3 regions of the Streptomyces sp. NPDC048523 genome follow, and region 3 is predicted to be linked to each of the others. Evidence: riboswitches for the same ligand, from Rfam matches in the RefSeq annotation. Region 3 holds a riboswitch; each other region holds the start of a gene.

Region 1 (5,736 bases), on a different contig from region 3:
CGCTCGCCCGCCTGGAGGGCCAGACCGCGCTCGCCACCCTCCTCACCCGCCTCCCGGATCTCCAACTGGCGGTCGATTCGGCTGATTTGCGGTGGCGCGGGGGCCTCATCATGCGTGGACTGCGTACTTTGCCCGTGGAGTTCACGCCCGTCCGGTAATCGACCGAGAGGCCCGGCCTGTCCCCGCATGGAGCGGGTAAACATGACGAGTCCTCAAGTTTGTGATCCTCACGTGATCTACGCGGCATTAACTTGTGACAAGTGATCGAACCCCTATACGTTCACGGACCAGCGCGGTGCCCCGCACCACTCGCCGCGCCGGTATTTGCTGTCTCGGGAAAGGTCCCCTCATGCTCTCCGGGAACGGTCGTCACCGTCGCCCCCGTCAGGCTCCCGCTCTCCTTGTGGCGGCCGGTGTGACGGGCTCCGCCATCGCGATCCCACTGCTCGGAGCAACCGGGGCGAGCGCCGCCACCGGCACCACCTGGGACCGGGTCGCGGAGTGCGAGAGTGGCGGCTCCTGGAGCGCCAACGACGCCAACGGCTACTACGGCGGCCTCCAGATGTCCCAGGAGAACTGGGAGAAGTACGGCGGCCTCGAATACGCCGAGACGGCGGACCTGGCCAGCCGTAACCAGCAGATAGCCGTGGCCGAGAAGCTCCTCGCGGACCAGGGCATCGCCGCCTGGCCCACCTGCGGTCTGCTCGGCGGTCTCAGCAAGGACTCGAGTGCGGCCGACGTCGACACGGGCGTGGGGAGCGAGACGCCCTCGCCCTCGGCATCCGACTCGTCGACATCATCCGGTTCGTCCGGATCGTCTGGTTCCTCCGACTCGTCGGGCGCCGGGGAGTCTTCCGGTCTGCTCGGCGCGCTGGACGGTTCGTCCGCCACGCCCTCGCCGTCGGCCACCGCCTCCAATGGCGACAGTTCGGCCAAGTCGGGCAAAAAGAACTCTTCGCCTTCCAAGGGATCCGCCGCGGAGGACGCACAGCCTTCCGACAACTCGCCCGTGGTCAGCCCGGAAGAGGACGAAGCGGACAAGTCGTGGCAGCAGGGCAGCTCTTCGGCCCTCGTGGACGTCGGCGCCCTCGGTTCCGGCAAGCACCGCGGCGGCAGCGCCGAGGAGATTGCGACGAAGAGCACAGCCTCCTCCCCGGCCGGCCGGCATGCCGCGGGCACCTACACCGTCCAGGAGGGCGACTCGCTCGCCTCCATCGCCGACTCCCTTGGCCTCGACGGCGGATGGCGTGCCCTCTACGCCGAGAACAAGGACCGCATCGGGGCCGACCCGAGCGGCATCGTCGCCGGTCAGACCCTCGACACAGGGGTTGAATAGGGCTGAAAAGGCCTGAAAAACAGCGGGAGTTCACGTCACACTTCGCACTGAATGTCCATATTGGTGAAAGTGTGGGATGAGTCTCAGAAGCCCTGATCGTCTTTGAAATTCCGCCGAGCCCGTGTCTACGGTCGTGACCGCTCGGCAACCCGAGCCCCGTCCGTCGCAACGCCGAATCCTGCCAGCGACGGAACGGGAACAGTCGTCGCGTCAAGCGCCGTAGGCAGGAGCGGGGGACCCAAGGTAAGCGCCGGGCCCAGCAGTTCACGCTGGACCGGCTTGGGGTGAAGCCGCGCATCGCGAGATGTGCGGCCGGGCAACTCAACCGGCCCGAACCCGACAGCTCACCTCGTAGGCGTCGGTGAGGGGATCCACCATGCTGTTTTCCGGTAAGGGCAAGCACCGTCGTCCGTCCAAGGCCACCCGTGCCGCCGCGCTTGCCGGTGTCACCGGTGTCGCCATCGCCGCCCCGCTGATGGCGGCCGGCAACGCCTCCGCCGCCACCGCCTCCGAGTGGGACACCGTCGCCCAGTGCGAGTCCGGCGGCAACTGGTCCATCAACACCGGCAACGGCTACTACGGCGGCCTGCAGTTCTCGGCCTCCACCTGGGCCGCGTACGGCGGCACGCAGTACGCCGCGCAGGCCAACCAGGCCAGCAAGTCCCAGCAGATCGCCGTCGCCGAGAAGGTCCTCGCCTCCCAGGGCAAGGGTGCCTGGCCGGTCTGCGGCAAGGGCCTGTCCAGCGCCGGCTACAGCGGCAGCAGCTCGTCCTCCTCCAGCTCCTCGAACTCCAGCTCCTCGAACACGAGCAGCCGTTCGACCGAGAAGCAGAGCGCCTCGCGTTCGGCGGACCGTCCGGCCGCCAAGAAGACCGTCACCACCCCGACCGGCAAGAAGGTCAAGAAGGGTGACGGCGAGTACAAGGTCGTCAAGGGTGACACCCTCAGCTCGATCGCCGAGAAGCACAAGGTCAAGGGCGGCTGGCAGAAGCTGTTCAAGCTGAACAAGGACATCATCACCGACGCGGACTTCATCTACCCGGGTCAGCAGCTGCACCTCAAGTAGGGCCCAGCTGAACCACAGCGCCCTCACAACCGTGTCCTTCAGGATGAAGGCCTCGTGAGGGTCGCCCCCCGTCCCCACGGGCTCCCCGCTCCGGTGCGTGTTCCCCCGTACGCACCGGGGCGGGGTTTTTTCATGTCCCGTCGAGGCACGTCTTTGTTCAGTTCGGAAACAATTTACTCTCGGTTCTGTCCAGGGGGCGGTCCACACGGTGGCCGAACCCCCGGAGCCGGTTAGGCTCGGTCTCGCAGAACCCACCGCGGTCCCGGCGGACCGTGTCACATCCCAAGAAGGAGATGCTCGTGCCGTCCATCGACGTCGTCGTAGCCCGGGAAATCCTGGACTCCCGAGGCAACCCCACGGTCGAGGTCGAGGTCGGCCTCGACGACGGCAGCACCGGTCGTGCCGCCGTCCCCTCCGGCGCCTCCACGGGCGCCTTCGAGGCCATCGAGCTCCGCGACGGTGACCCGAACCGCTACCACGGCAAGGGTGTCGAGAAGGCCGTGCTGGCCGTCATCGAGCAGATCGGCCCGGAGCTCGTCGGGTACGACGCCACCGAGCAGCGTCTGATCGACCAGGCGATGTTCGACCTGGACGCCACCGACAACAAGGGCTCCCTCGGCGCCAACGCCATCCTCGGCGTCTCGCTCGCCGTCGCCCACGCCGCCTCCGAGGCCAGCGACCTCCCGCTCTTCCGCTACCTGGGCGGCCCGAACGCGCACCTGCTGCCGGTGCCGATGATGAACATCCTGAACGGCGGCTCGCACGCCGACTCCAACGTGGACATCCAGGAGTTCATGATTGCCCCGATCGGCGCGGAGTCCTTCTCCGAGGCCCTGCGCTGGGGCGCCGAGGTCTACCACACCCTCAAGAAGGTGCTGAAGACCAAGGGCCTGTCCACCGGCCTCGGCGACGAGGGCGGCTTCGCCCCGAACCTGGAGTCCAACCGCGCCGCGCTCGACCTCATCATCGAGGCCGTCAAGCAGGCCGGCTACGTCCCCGGCGAGCAGATCGCGCTCGCGCTCGACGTCGCCGCGTCCGAGTTCTACAAGGACGGCACGTACGAGTTCGAGGGCAAGTCCCGCTCGGCCGCCGAGATGACCGAGTACTACGAGGAGCTCGTGGCGGCCTACCCGCTCGTCTCCATCGAGGACCCGCTGTTCGAGGACGACTGGGCCGGCTGGAAGGTCATCACCGACAAGCTGGGCGACAAGGTCCAGATCGTCGGCGACGACCTGTTCGTCACCAACCCGGAGCGCCTGGCCCGCGGTATCGAGGAGGGCAGCGCCAACGCCCTGCTCGTCAAGGTGAACCAGATCGGCTCGCTGACCGAGACCCTGGACGCCGTCGAGATGGCCCAGCGCAACGGCTTCAAGTGCATGATGTCCCACCGCTCCGGCGAGACCGAGGACGTCACCATCGCCGACCTCGCCGTCGCGGTGAACTGCGGCCAGATCAAGACCGGCGCCCCGGCCCGCTCGGACCGCGTCGCCAAGTACAACCAGCTCCTGCGCATCGAGGAGATCCTCGACGACGCGGCGGTGTACGCCGGCCGCAGCGCGTTCCCGCGCTTCAAGGGCTGAGCAGCTTCAAGGGCTGACCCAAGCAGGGCCAAGCCTTAGCCAGTCGTACGTACGTCCCCGTACCGGTCCCGTACCGTGTGCGGGGACGTACGTACGTAGAAGGGGAGGCGGAGAGCCGATGGCCGTGAAGGACCGGGACCGTTTCTCCACCACGACCAGGATCAGGCTGCTCGGCGAGCAGACCGCGGCCCGGGTCTACCGTTCCCAGACCAAGCGGCAGGCCCGCCGCTCCCGGCTGACCGGCCGGGCCGCGCTGCTCGCCCTCGTGCTGTGCACGCTGGTGGTGGCGCTGGCGTACCCGATAAGGCAGTACGTCTCCCAGCGCGCCGAGATCGCCGATCTCCAGCGGGAGAAGGCGCGGGCCGCCGAGCGGGTCGAGAAGCTGCGCGACCTCAAGGCGCGCTGGCAGGACGACGCGTACGCGGAGCAGCAGATCCGGCAGCGGCTGCACTACGTGCTGCCGGGGGAGACGGGCTTCGTCGTCGTCGACCCGGACGCGGCGCGGCAGTCCCGCGCCGACCTGGGCGCGGCCGACCGCCCCTGGTACGCGAACGTCTGGGACGGGGTCGACAAGTCCGACGCTTCCGACCAGTGAACCGACCGATGGACCGATAGAAAGACAGGCATGGAAACGCCTCCGCCCTCCACCCCGCGCACCGAGCCGACCGACGCGGATGTCGAGGCCTTCAAGCAGCAGCTCGGGCGGCCGCCGCGCGGGCTGCGGGCGATCGCGCACCGGTGCCCGTGCGGGCAGCCGGACGTCGTGGAGACCGCGCCCCGGCTGCCGGACGGCACGCCCTTCCCGACGACGTACTACCTGACGTGCCCGCGCGCCGCCTCGGCGATCGGCACGCTGGAGGCGAACGGCGTCATGAAGGAGATGACGGAGCGGCTGCAGAGCGATCCGGAGCTCGCGAAGGCGTACCGGGCCGCGCACGAGGACTACCTCGCGCGCCGCGACGCCATCGAGGTCCTGGAGGGCTTTCCGAGCGCGGGCGGCATGCCGGACCGGGTGAAGTGCCTGCACGTGCTGGTGGGCCACTCGCTGGCCGCCGGCCCGGGCGTCAACCCGCTGGGCGACGAGGCGATCGCGATGCTGCCGGAGTGGTGGCGCAAGGGGGCCTGCGTGACCCTGACCGAGCAGCAGGAGGACCCCAAGTGACCCGTGTCGCCGCCGTCGACTGCGGTACGAACTCGATCCGGCTCCTCGTCGCGGACTGCGACCCGGAGACCGGTGAACTGGTCGACCTGGACCGGCGTATGACCATCGTGCGGCTCGGGCAGGGGGTCGACCGGACCGGGCGGCTCGCGCCCGAGGCGCTGGAGCGGACCTTCGCCGCGTGCCGGGAGTACGCGGCGGTCATCAAGGAGCACGGGGCCGAGCGGCTGCGGTTCGTCGCCACCTCCGCCTCCCGGGACGCCGAGAACCGGGACGAGTTCGTGCGCGGGGTCCTGGACATCCTCGGGGTCGAGCCCGAGGTCATCTCCGGGGACCAGGAGGCGGAGTTCTCCTTCACCGGGGCGACCAAGGAGCTGGGGGGCAGCGACCACCTGGCCAGGCCCTACCTCGTGGTGGACATCGGCGGCGGGTCGACGGAGTTCGTGGTGGGCGACGACCATGTGCGTGCCGCACGTTCCGTGGACATCGGCTGTGTGCGGATGACCGAACGGCATCTGGTGCGGGACGGGGTCGTCAGCGACCCGCCCACCGACGCGCAGATCGCCGCCATGAGGAGCGACATCGAGGCCGCTCT
Region 2 (5,736 bases), on a different contig from region 3:
GCTCGCCTGGGTCGAGAAGTACTTCGGCTCCATCCCCTCGCACGACGGCAAGCCCGCGCCCCGTGACGGCTCCCTGCCCGAGGTCATCGGCGAGCAGCTGCGCGAGGTCGTCGAGGAGGAGGTCCCCGCGCGCGCGTTGATGGCGGCCTACCGGCTCCCGCACGACGGCACCCGCGAGGCGGACGCGGCCGACCTCGCCCTCACCGTCCTCGGCGGCGGCGAGTCCTCCCGCCTCTACAACCGGCTCGTACGGCGCGACCGTACGGCCGTCGCGGCCGGCTTCGGCCTGCTGCGCCTGGCCGGTGCGCCCTCCCTGGGCTGGCTCGACGTGAAGACCTCCGGTGACGTCGAGGTGCCGGTCATCGAGGCCGCCATCGACGAGGAGCTCGCGCGGTTCGCCGCCGAGGGTCCCACGGCCGAGGAAATGGAGCGCGCCCAGGCCCAGTTGGAGCGCGAGTGGCTGGACCGGCTCGGCACCGTCGCGGGCCGCGCCGACGAACTGTGCCGTTACGCCGTCCTGTTCGGCGACCCCCAGCTCGCCCTGACCGCCGTGCAGCGCGTCCTGGAGGTGAGCGCCGAGGAGGTGCAGGAGGTCGCCAAGGCCAAGCTGCGCCCCGACAACCGCGCGGTGCTCGTCTACGAGCCCACCGCCCCGGCCGAGATCGCCCAGAGCGCCGAGGACGCAGAGGGCGCCGACGACCCGGACTCCGCGGCCACCGTGGAAGCGACCGACGAGAACGAGGAGGCGGCCAAGTGACCGAGCTCGCCGCGATGGAATTCCACCCGCAGCCGCAGGCGGGCGAGCCCAAGGTCTGGGCCTTCCCCGCCCCCGAGCGCGGGAAGCTCGACAACGGCCTCACACTGCTGCGCTGCCACCGGCCCGGCCAGCAGGTCGTCGCCGTCGAGGTGCTCCTGGACGCGCCCCTGGACGCCGAGCCGGTCGGCCTGGACGGTGTCGCCACGATCATGGCGCGCGCGTTCTCCGAGGGCACCGACAAGCACTCCGCCGAGGAGTTCGCCGCCGAGCTGGAGCGCTGCGGCGCCACCCTCGACGCGCACGCCGACCACCCGGGCGTGCGCCTCAGCCTCGAAGTACCGGCCTCCCGCCTCGCCAAGGCCCTCGGTCTGCTGGCCGACGCGCTCAGGGCGCCCGCGTTCGCGGACAGCGAGGTCGAGCGGCTCGTCCGCAACCGCCTGGACGAGATCCCGCACGAGCTGGCCAACCCGTCCCGTCGCGCCGCCAAGGAGCTCTCCAGGGAGCTGTTCCCGGCGGACTCGCGCATGTCGCGCCCGCGCCAGGGCACCGAGGAGACCGTCGAGAACATCGACTCCGCGGCCGTACGCGCCTTCTACGAGAAGCACGTGCGCCCCGCCACCGCGACCGCCGTGGTCGTCGGCGACCTCACCGACATCGACCTGGACGCGCTGCTCGCCGACACCCTCGGCTCCTGGACGGGGTCCACGGCCCGGCCGCGCCCCGTACCGCCGGTGACCGCCGACGACACCGGCCGGGTCGTCATCGTGGACCGCCCTGGCGCCGTCCAGACGCAGCTGCTGATCGGCCGTATCGGCGCCGACCGGCACGCACGCGTGTGGCCCGCGCAGGTGCTCGGCACGTACTGCCTCGGCGGCACTCTCACCTCCCGCCTGGACCGCGTGCTGCGCGAGGAGAAGGGCTACACCTACGGCGTACGGTCGTTCGGCCAGGTCCTCAGGTCCGCCCCGGACGGCTCGGGCGCCGCGATGCTCGCCATCAGCGGCTCGGTCGACACCCCGAACACCGGTCCCGCCCTGGACGACCTGTGGAAGGTGCTGCGCACGCTCGCCGAGGGCGGTCTGACCGACGCCGAGCGCGATGTCGCCGTACAGAACCTCGTCGGTGTGGCACCGCTCAAGTACGAGACGGCCGCGGCCGTCGCGAGCACGCTGGCCGACCAGGTCGAGCAGCACCTGCCCGACGACTACCAGGCGACCCTGTACCAGCAGCTCGCCGCGACCGGCACCGTCGAGGCCACCGCGGCCGTCGTGAACGCCTTCCCGGTGGACCGGCTGGTGACGATCCTGGTCGGCGACGCGGCCGCCATCAAGGAGCCCGTCGAGGCGCTCGGCATCGGCGAAGTCAAGGTCGTGACGGCCGAGTAGCGGGACCCCGGCCCCAGGGGCCCTGGTGACGCAAGCGTCACCAGGGCCCCTGGATGTCCGAATTGGGCAGGAGGTTGCCTGTCTGCCCTGTGGGATGCGCTACAAATCCCGTGATCGGTTTGGGGATTGAAAGTGGCCCCGCTTAGCGTCCTCTGGGCTGTCCGTCAGGCACTGCGCCGCGTCCGCGGCACCGGACAGCCATCGCCGAGTCCCCGCATGGCGCGAGCCAGGGGAGCCGGGGACCCAACCATGCGTCCCTGGGGTGAATCGGACGCCCGCGCACCGCGAGGGGGTCCGTAGGAGACCTTCCTGCTCCGAACCCGTCAGCTAACCCGGTAGGCGAGAAGGAAGGAAAGGACCGGCCACCACATGGCGTTCACCTGCGCCACCGGGAAGCACCGTCGTCCCAGCCGTATGAAGCGCACCACCGCCCGCGCGGCGGGCGTCGCGGCCCTCGCCACCACCGGCGTCATCGGCACCATCGCAGCCCCGGCGTTCGCCGCCGACAACTCCGTCGAGCAGACCGGTCTCATGCCCGTCGTCAGCGTCGGAGAGTCCCTCGCCGACCAGCTCGACGCCCAGGCCGAGGCGCAGGCGCAAGCCGCCGCGCAGAAGAAGGCGGCGGCGGAGGCCAAGCGCAAGGCCGAGGCGCGCGCCAAGGAGATACGCGAGGCCAAGGAGCGCGCCGCCCGCGAGGCCGAGCGCAAGCGCCTCAACCGCTTCGTCGCCCCGATCTCCGGCTCCTACGTGTCCACCGGCTACAAGAGCGGTGGCTCCCTGTGGTCCTCCGGCAGCCACACCGGTGTCGACTTCCACGCCGCGAGCGGCACCTCGGTCCACGCGGTCGGCCGCGGCACGGTCGTGGAGACCGGCTGGGGCGGGTCGTACGGCAACCAGATCGTGATCAGGATGGCCGACGGCACGTACACCCAGTACGGCCACCTGTCGTCCATCGGCGTCTCGGCCGGCCAGTCGGTCACCCCCGGCCAGCAGATCGGCCTCTCCGGCGCGACCGGCAACGTCACCGGCCCGCACCTGCACTTCGAGGCGCGCACCACCCCCGAGTACGGCTCGGACATCGACCCCGTCGCCTACCTGCGCTCGCACGGCGTGAACGTCTGACGACCCACCGCGCGATCTCCGCGAGGCCCCGGCTCCCCGAGCCGGGGTTTTCGTCGTTTCCGGGGCCCCGTTGTCCAAAAAATATCCCCGGATTCCGGTCCGCCGTCGGAAATTCCCGCTCATTGCAATAGAGTCACTGAACACACGTCAATCGGCGACGTTTCACGGGGATTAAGACGGAGGTCGGACATGCGTATTCCGGCGCACTCGGTATGCACGGCGATCCGGGACGACATCGTCGCCGGTGTCCACGAGCGCGGGAGCCGGCTCACCGAGGAACTGCTCGCCCGCCGCTACGGCGTCTCCCGGGTCCCGGTCCGCGAGGCCCTGCGCACACTGGAGGCCGAGGGCTTCGTGGTGACGCGGCGGCACGCGGGCGCGTGTGTGGCCGAACCGACCGAGCAGGAGGGCGCCGACCTCCTGGAGATGCGCATGCTTCTCGAACCGCTCGGCGCCTCCCGGGCCGCCCAGCGGCGCACCGAGGCCCATCTGAAGGTGCTGCGCGGCCTGGTCAGGCTGGGTCAGGAGCGGGCCAGGCGCGGCAACAGCGACGATCTGCGCTCGCTGGGGGGCTGGTTCCACGAGACGCTCGCGCAGGCCTCCGGCAGCCCCGCGCTGACCTCGATGCTGACCCAGCTGCGCCACAAGATCGCCTGGATGTACCTCGTGGACGCGCCCGCCAACCCGGTGGAGTCCTGGGCGGAGCACGGCGCGATCGTGGACGCGGTGGCACGCGGGGACGGCGAGCGCGCGCGGGCGATCACGGCGCTGCACACCGAGCGCTCGAGCGCGGTGCACCGGCTGCGGTTCACCTCCGGGCAGGACCGCGCGGACCGTGTGAGGACCTCGCAACATCCTGTAAACGTGACAGGTCTGCGGCATTAACACGGGCACCGTATACAAAGGGGTGGGAATTCGAGGGGGAGTATTTCCGCTGCCCGTAAAAGGGAAATGCGAAGGGCCCGCCCGGTAATTCGGGCGAGCCCCTCGGTGCTTTTAAGGCACCGTCCCTCAGACGGTCTCGGGAAGCTCCTCGAGCCCCTCGGCGACCAGCTTCGCGAGCCGGTCGAGGGCCGCGTCCGCGCCCTCGGCGTCGGAGGCGAGGACGATCTCCTCGCCGCCCTGGGCGCCCAGGCCGAGAACGGCCAGCATGGAGGCCGCGTTGACGGGGTTGCCGTCGGCCTTGGCGATCGTCACCGGGATACCTGCGGCCGTGGCGGCCCGGACGAAGATGGAAGCGGGGCGGGCGTGAAGGCCCTCGGCCCAGCCGACGTTGACGCGGCGCTCAGCCATGTGATGCTGCCCTTCGGTGTTCAGGGTTGTCTAGACCAGTTTCCCACACGTGAAGCGCCCCCGGACAGGACCTGAGGTTCCTGCCGGGGGAGTGGTCGGACCGCGGCCTCGGCCCGACTTCCGTCCTTGCGCGTCCTCGCGTGTTCTCCACAGACTGCCTCGCGCCGTTGTCGTACGCGAGCCGTACTCTGGGGCCCATGCAGAGCGCGTCGGACCGGCACGAGTACCCCGCCCACTGGGAGGCCGACGTGGTGCTGCGCGACGGCGGCACCGCGCGCATCCGGCCCATCACCGTCGACGACGCCGATCGCCTGGTCAGCTTCTACGAGCAGGTCTCGGACGAGTCGAAGTACTACCGCTTCTTCGCGCCCTACCCTCGCCTGTCCGCCAAGGACGTCCACCGCTTCACGCACCACGACTTTGTGGACCGGGTGGGACTCGCCGCCACGGTCGGCGGCGAGTTCATCGCCACCGTACGCTACGACCGCATCGGCGCCGACGGCATGCCCGCCACCGCCCCCGCCGACGAGGCCGAGGTCGCGTTCCTGGTCCAGGACGCCCACCAGGGACGGGGCGTCGCCTCCGCCCTCCTCGAACACATCGGGGCCGTCGCCCGCGAGCGCGGCATCCGGCGCTTCGCCGCCGAGGTGCTGCCCGCCAACGTCAAGATGATCAAGGTGTTCACCGACGCCGGGTACACCCAGAAGCGCAGCTTCGAAGACGGCGTGGTGCGCCTGGAGTTCGACCTGGAGCCCACCGACCGCTCGCTCGCCGTGCAGTACGCGCGCGAACAGCGCGCCGAGTCGCGGTCCGTGCAGCGGCTGCTCACCCCCGGCTCCGTCGCCGTGGTGGGCGTCGGACGCGCCCCGGGCGGTGTGGGCCGCAGCGTGCTCGGCAACATCAGGGACTACGGCTTCACCGGCCGCCTGTACGCCGTCAACAAGGCGTTCCCCGAGGACCAGAAGGACCTCGACGGCATCCCCGCACACCGCTCGGTGCGGGACATCGACGGCCCCGTCGACCTCGCGGTCGTCGCCGTACCGGCCGAGCATGTGCCCGAGGTCGTCGCCGAGTGCGGGGCACACGGCGTGCAGGGACTCGTCGTGCTCTCCGCCGGGTACGCCGAGAGCGGCCCCGAAGGGCGCGAGCGCCAGCGTGAACTCGTGCGCCACGCACGCG
Region 3 (5,736 bases):
AGCCCGAGTAGTACGTCTTCAGGTAGTCGTACTCCGCGAGCGCCCCGCCCCGGTGGGTGGCGAAGAGGTCGTGGGGAGACCGGACGTCGACCGCGTTCCAGAAGTTGTTCAGGTCGGACACCCGGTCGTTGACCCCGCCCGCGGACACGGGTGTGGCGGTGTACTCCAGGACGTACGGCCCTTCGAGCGGCTGCCTGAACCAGATCGTCGCACCGGCCGGCACATCGACCTCCAGGACCCCGCGCCGCGCGGTGACCGTGCCGCCCTGCTCCAGTTCGACGGCCCAGCGGCCGAGGCCGTGGCGGAAGTCGTCGTGAGCGATGAGGCGGCGGTGTCGGGGCGAGGCGCTCGCGGTGACCGCGGGGGCGAGGGCGGCCAGGGCGGCGCCGGCGGCGAGGGCCCCGAAGGCTCTGCGCGTGGTCGTCATGACGGACGGTTCCTTCCGTGAAGGGACGAGGACCCTAGGGACGAGGACCCTAGGGACGAGGACCCTGAAGAGACGAGGATCCCAGAAAGCGCTTACTCGGCTGGAGAGTTCACTGTGCCGCGCCCTTCCTCCCCCTGTCGACGCCCCGAGCGCATCCGCCACAAGAACGCAACGAAGTGATCATGAGGAAACACCGAAGGCCGGACCCGGGGATCGGGGTCCGGCCTTCAGTGGCACAGGGGGGCGTCAGCCGACGGCGACACCCTTCGAGCGGAGGTAGGCGACGGGGTCCACGTCGGAGCCGTAGTCCGGCGTGGTGCGGATCTCGAAGTGCAGGTGCGGGCCGGTGACGTTGCCGGTCGCGCCGGAGAGGCCGATCTGCTGGCCCTCGGTCACGGTCTGGCCGGCCGAGACGGAGAGCTGGGACAGGTGGGCGTACTGCGCGTAGTAGCCGTCGTTCAGCTTGATGACGACCTGGTTGCCGTAGGCGCCGCCCCAGCCCGCGGAGACGACCGTGCCCGCGGCCACGGCCTTGAGCGAGGTGCCGGTCGGGACGACGAAGTCGACGCCGGTGTGGTAGCCGCTGGACCACATGCTGCCCGCCACGCGGTAGCCGGTGCCGATCGTGGCGCCGGTGACCGGAAGGGTGTAGCCGCTGGAGCTGGTGGCGGCGGAGCTCTGGGTGGCGGCCGTCGAGTTCGCGGAGGACTTCTTCGACTCGGCCTTCTCGGTCTTCGCCGAGGACGAAGAGGAAGACTGGGTCTTCGTCGTGCTCGCCTTGACCTTCTTGCCGATCGAGAGCTTCAGACCGGGGTGGATCAGCGACGGGTCGTCTCCGATCGCCGAACGGTTGTCGGCGTACAGCTTCTTCCAACCACCGCTGACGTTCTGCTCATCGGCGATCTTCGAGAGATAGTCGCCGACGCGCACCGAATAGGTGCGCACCGTAGAGGTCTTCTTCGCGGCCGCCTTTTCGGCGGACTTCTGCGTGACCGGAAGCGACTGAACGGCCTTTTCCGGCACGGACTGGGGAGTGGCGGCGTGCGCGCCGGTGGCCCCTATGAGCGGGAGGGCGAGCGCGGCGCCCCCGGTTCCGGCGACGGCGATCGAGCGGGTGAAGCGCTGAGACTTCGGACGGCGGTGCTTACCCTTCGCGGGCATGACGAATTCCTCTCCGGCGCCTGCGAGGTGAGCTGTCGGGTGCGGGCTGGAGATGCCCGGACGCGCCTGGACGCGCCTTAACCCCAAGCCGTTCCGGAGACCGGAACAGGCGGTTCTACCTGTGGGTCCCCCGCTCCTGCCTTGCACGGGTGGGTGAGTGTGGGGAATCCGCTCGGCGGCAGGATTGGGCGTCCGACCGGATCGGGGGTGAACGTAAGCGAGCAAGACGCAAAGGGACAAGTGAAGGGTTCCCTGTGCCTGCGTTCCTGTTGATCCCGTATGAGAATTACCGGTCACCCTGCGTGAATCGGACGCCCTTCACCCGACCCGAATCCCCTTGAGAAACCTGCGAATTACGTGAACATGACGGGCGACACACCGTCACGAATATGACGCTGCTCACGTCACGAATTCACAGGAACCCTCAAGCCGAAAGGAGTTGGGAGAGAACCTGCCAATTCGGGCACAAGCCCTAGATGCGACGCAGTCGGATAACCGTCGCATCGAGGTCACCGCGCACACCGGTACGGAGTCCGTGATGAAGCAATACGCCCCCTCGGTGTACTTCGCCCGTTTCGAGGCATTCGTACGACGCTGTCGGGTCGAGCCCGCGCAGCCGCAGCGAGGGCGCGGGCTCACCGTACTTCTGCGCCTGCAGCCAGGCGAGGACGACGGCCTCGTCCCCGAGGACGTACTGCACCGCGCTCAGCCCGCCCTGCGGAGGCCGCAGCCGGTACAGGTCGCCGCGCTGCACCACCGGCCGGATCTCCTTGTAGAGACCCACCCACCGAGCGGCTTCGGCGAGCTCCTCCTCGGTCCACTCCGCGAGGTCCCCGCCGACCCCCAGAACCCCGGCCATCGCGCTGACGAACCGGAACCGCAGCGAGCTCACCCGGTCGTTGAGCTGGGTGTTGGGACTGTCGGTCACCCACGCGGCCATCACACGCGCGGGATGGATCTGGCTGAAGCCGTGCTGGATGGCGAGCCGGTCGAGCGGGTCGGTGTTGTCCGAGGTCCACACCTGGTCGGTGCGGCTGAGCACCCCGAGGTCGATCCGGCCGCCACCCCCCGAGCAGGACTCGAAGGCCACGCCCGGGTGGGCCTCCCGCAACCGGTCCAAGAGGGCGTAGAAGCCGCGCACATGGTCCACCCACAGGCGCTGCGGGTAGGACTCACCGGGCCAGCCCGCGTCCGTGAAGCAGCGGTTGAAGTCCCACTTCACATAGTCGATCGGGGCCGAGGAGAGGAGAGCGTCGAGCCGCTCCCACAGGTACTCCTGGACGTCCTCGCGCGCGAGGTTCAGTACGAGCTGGTTGCGGAGCTCCGTCCGCTTCCGTCCCGGTTGGTACTGCACCCAGTCCGGGTGGGCGCGGTACAGCTCGCTGTCCGGGTTGACCATCTCCGGCTCGACCCAGATGCCGAACTGCATGCCGAGCGTGCGCACGTAGTCGGCGAGCGGCTTGAGGCCGGCGGGGAAGCGGTCGGGGTTGGGCGTCCAGTCGCCGAGCCCGGCCCGGTCGCTGGTGCGGGCACCGAACCAGCCGTCGTCGACCACGAACAGCTCTACGCCCATCGCCGCGGCCCGTCGCGCCAGGGTGCGCTGCTGCTCCTCGGAGATGTCGAAGTTCGTGGCCTCCCAGGAGTTGAACAGTACGGGTCGGTCCTGGTCCGCGTGCGGGATGACGTGGGCCCGCTGGTAGGCGTGCCAGGTGCGGCTCGCGCCGCCGAAGCCGCCGTCGCTCCAGAGTCCGGCGAAGACGGGCGTCGTGAAGGACTCCCCGGCCGCCAGCAGGAGCAGACCCGAGTCGTCGTATCCGGCGCCGCCGGTGATCTGCACGCGCGCGTCGGGCAGTTGCGCCACGGCGATCCGCCAGGACCCCGACCAGCCGAGGGCGACGCCGTAGACCTCGCCGTGCTCCTCGGTGGCTTCGGTGTCGAGGGCGACCCACGGCAGGTGCTGGTGCCCGGTGTGGCCGCGGCGGCTGCCGATGACCTTCTCGCCGTAGGTGAGGGGGGTCCGGGTGAGCAGGGACTCGGCGGCCCAGCGGCCGTGCAGCTGGGACAGCCGCCAGCCGTCCTCGCGGTCCGGCAGGGTCCAGGTGGCGGAGTCGGCGCGCAGCAGCTCGACCGGGTCCTGCCCCTGGTTGTCCAGGATCACCCAGCGCTCCAGGACGTCGTCACGCATCCGGTAGTGCAGCGTGATGGCCAGACCGCCGTCGCGGAACCGCAGCCGCAGCTCGTCGCCCTCGGTGTCGTACGCCTCGAAGCTCCACTCGGTGCCGCGCCGCTCGTCGGTGCGCACGGACAGGGCGGGGCGGGTGAAGCGGGGGCCGCCCTCGACGGGGTACTCCTCGCGTCCGTCGAGCGGGGACTCGAAGGGCCAGTACTCGGGCAGCGGACGGACGGCGAGGGCTTCGGCGTCGGCCCGGGTGATCCTCGGACCCCAGTGCAGGTGCAGCAGCTCGTCCTCGGCGGTGAGGTGCAGGGCGTAACTGCTGGCCGGCCCGGACAGAATCCACGTACGGCCGTTCTCGGCGATCTCCAGCATGGCGCTTCCTCACAGATTCGAACAGGTGCCAACAGGTGCACTCAGGCACCAACATCATCAGCGGGCACCGGCCCTGGTGGCAACGGCTGTGGACAAGTCGTTGCCGGCCCTGTGGACAACTCATTGCCCCAGGAATCCATGTCGTATCGTCGAGAGCGTGCCTCCGCCGGCGAGCCGCGCCGGCGGAACCTGGCTGGGAGGACCCCCCGTGACGCAGCAGATCCCGTCGACCGAACCCGAGCTGGCAGGTGTGCGCAACTTCCGCGACGTGGGCGGGCTGCCGACGGCGGACGGGCGGCGGGTGCGGTACGGGGTGCTGTTCCGCAGCGGCCATCTCGCGCACGCGACGGAGGACGACGCGGCCTTCCTGTCCTCGCTCGGCCTGCACACGATCTTCGACTTCCGCAACGCGGCGGACCAGAAGCTGGAGGGCCCCGACGTCGACCTGCCGGGCGTCACCAATGTGAACCTGCCGCTGAGCGACCCCGCGGAGGGCACCTCGTTCTGGAAGATGGTCCGCGACGGCGACATAGAGCAGCTGCGTGAGCTCCTCGGTGACGGCAAGGCCGCGGAGCGCATGACCAACTCCTACCGCACGATGATCAAGGAGCGCACCGCCCAGCACTCCCAGGTGCTGCACTCCCTCGCCGAGGACAGCGTGCCCGCCCTCATGCACTGCGCGGCCGGCAAGGACCGCGCGGGTCTGGCCGTCGCCGTGACCCTGCTCGCCCTGGGCGTGGAGCGTGAGGCGATCATCGCCGACTACCTGGAGTCGAACGCCAAGCACCGCCGCTACAAGGTGCGGCGCACCAGCACCTCCGCCGACGCCTACTCCCCCGAGGTCATGGAGCTGCTCAGCCCCTTGTTCGAGGCACGCGCCGAGTATCTGACGGCGGCCTTCGCGACCATCGAGGAGACGTGGGGCGGCGTCGAGGCGTATCTGGAAAAGGGCCTCGGCCTGACCCCCGAGATCCGTGAGCGGCTGCGGGAGCGTCTGCTCGACTGAGCTGCGCGTAGGGCCGCTACTGCCCGGCTCCCACCTCGAAGAGCAGGAAGACGAAGGCCGCGAAGATGTGGCCGACCGCGAGATAGATGATGAGGCGCACCCACAGGGCGCGGGGGAACTTCTCTTCCATGTCGCTCATGGCGTCTCTCCGGGGGTGGGGCCCAGGCACAGCGTGGCCGTGGGACTCTGCAGCAGGGTGTGGACGAACAGGAGCTCGACGCCGTCGGGGTCCTCGGCGGCGATGCGGTGCGGGGTCAGCGAGTCGAAGTGCGCGCTGTCGCCCGGGCCGAGCCGGTGCGTGGTGTCCGCGAGACGGAGCCTGAGCCGCCCCTTGAGGACGTACAGCCATTCCTCGCCGGGGTGCACGCGCACGATGTCGCCCTGGGAGCCGTGTGGCACCCGCACGCGCAGGGCCTGCATCCCGCGGCCGGCCGCACCCGCCTGGACGTAGGTCCAGCCGCCCGCCACGGTCGGTTCCATGTCGGCGGCGCGCACCACGGCGTCCCGGTCGGCGGCCGTCTCGCCGAGCAGTTCCGAGACGGTCGTACCGTAGATACGGGCCAGCGCGAGCAGCATCGGCAGCGAAGGCTGGCG

The links. Region 3 has a riboswitch for cyclic di-AMP ahead of ACGFWE_RS04960 (peptidoglycan DD-metalloendopeptidase family protein). Riboswitches for the same ligand answer to the same signal wherever they lie in the genome.
Positions count from the first base shown of each region.
Region 1: it holds a riboswitch for cyclic di-AMP, as region 3 does, so the genes downstream of both, ACGFWE_RS29780 (transglycosylase family protein) here and ACGFWE_RS04960 (peptidoglycan DD-metalloendopeptidase family protein) in region 3, are expected to answer to the same signal.
Region 2: it holds a riboswitch for cyclic di-AMP, as region 3 does, so the genes downstream of both, ACGFWE_RS33490 (M23 family metallopeptidase) here and ACGFWE_RS04960 (peptidoglycan DD-metalloendopeptidase family protein) in region 3, are expected to answer to the same signal.

Region 1 is NZ_JBICWQ010000006.1:107,588-113,323, reverse strand. It holds gene ACGFWE_RS29790 (cytochrome P450) at 1-158, shown strand, start outside; gene ACGFWE_RS29785 (transglycosylase family protein) at 350-1,336, shown strand; cyclic di-AMP (ydaO/yuaA leader) riboswitch at 1,542-1,709, shown strand; gene ACGFWE_RS29780 (transglycosylase family protein) at 1,713-2,402, shown strand; gene eno (phosphopyruvate hydratase) at 2,696-3,982, shown strand; gene ACGFWE_RS29770 (septum formation initiator family protein) at 4,101-4,577, shown strand; gene ACGFWE_RS29765 (DUF501 domain-containing protein) at 4,608-5,144, shown strand; gene ACGFWE_RS29760 (Ppx/GppA phosphatase family protein) at 5,141-5,736, shown strand, end outside.
Region 2 is NZ_JBICWQ010000007.1:303,493-309,228, reverse strand. It holds gene ACGFWE_RS33500 (pitrilysin family protein) at 1-757, shown strand, start outside; gene ACGFWE_RS33495 (M16 family metallopeptidase) at 754-2,142, shown strand; cyclic di-AMP (ydaO/yuaA leader) riboswitch at 2,335-2,498, shown strand; gene ACGFWE_RS33490 (M23 family metallopeptidase) at 2,512-3,264, shown strand; gene ACGFWE_RS33485 (GntR family transcriptional regulator) at 3,454-4,149, shown strand; gene ACGFWE_RS33480 (HPr family phosphocarrier protein) at 4,276-4,557, opposite strand; gene ACGFWE_RS33475 (GNAT family N-acetyltransferase) at 4,755-5,736, shown strand, end outside.
Region 3 is NZ_JBICWQ010000001.1:1,083,449-1,089,184, forward strand. It holds gene ACGFWE_RS04955 (DUF6250 domain-containing protein) at 1-427, opposite strand, end outside; gene ACGFWE_RS04960 (peptidoglycan DD-metalloendopeptidase family protein) at 674-1,588, opposite strand; cyclic di-AMP (ydaO/yuaA leader) riboswitch at 1,593-1,754, opposite strand; gene ACGFWE_RS04965 (alpha-galactosidase) at 2,061-4,136, opposite strand; gene ACGFWE_RS04970 (tyrosine-protein phosphatase) at 4,345-5,142, shown strand; gene ACGFWE_RS04975 (DUF6126 family protein) at 5,159-5,281, opposite strand; gene ACGFWE_RS04980 (XRE family transcriptional regulator) at 5,278-5,736, opposite strand, start outside.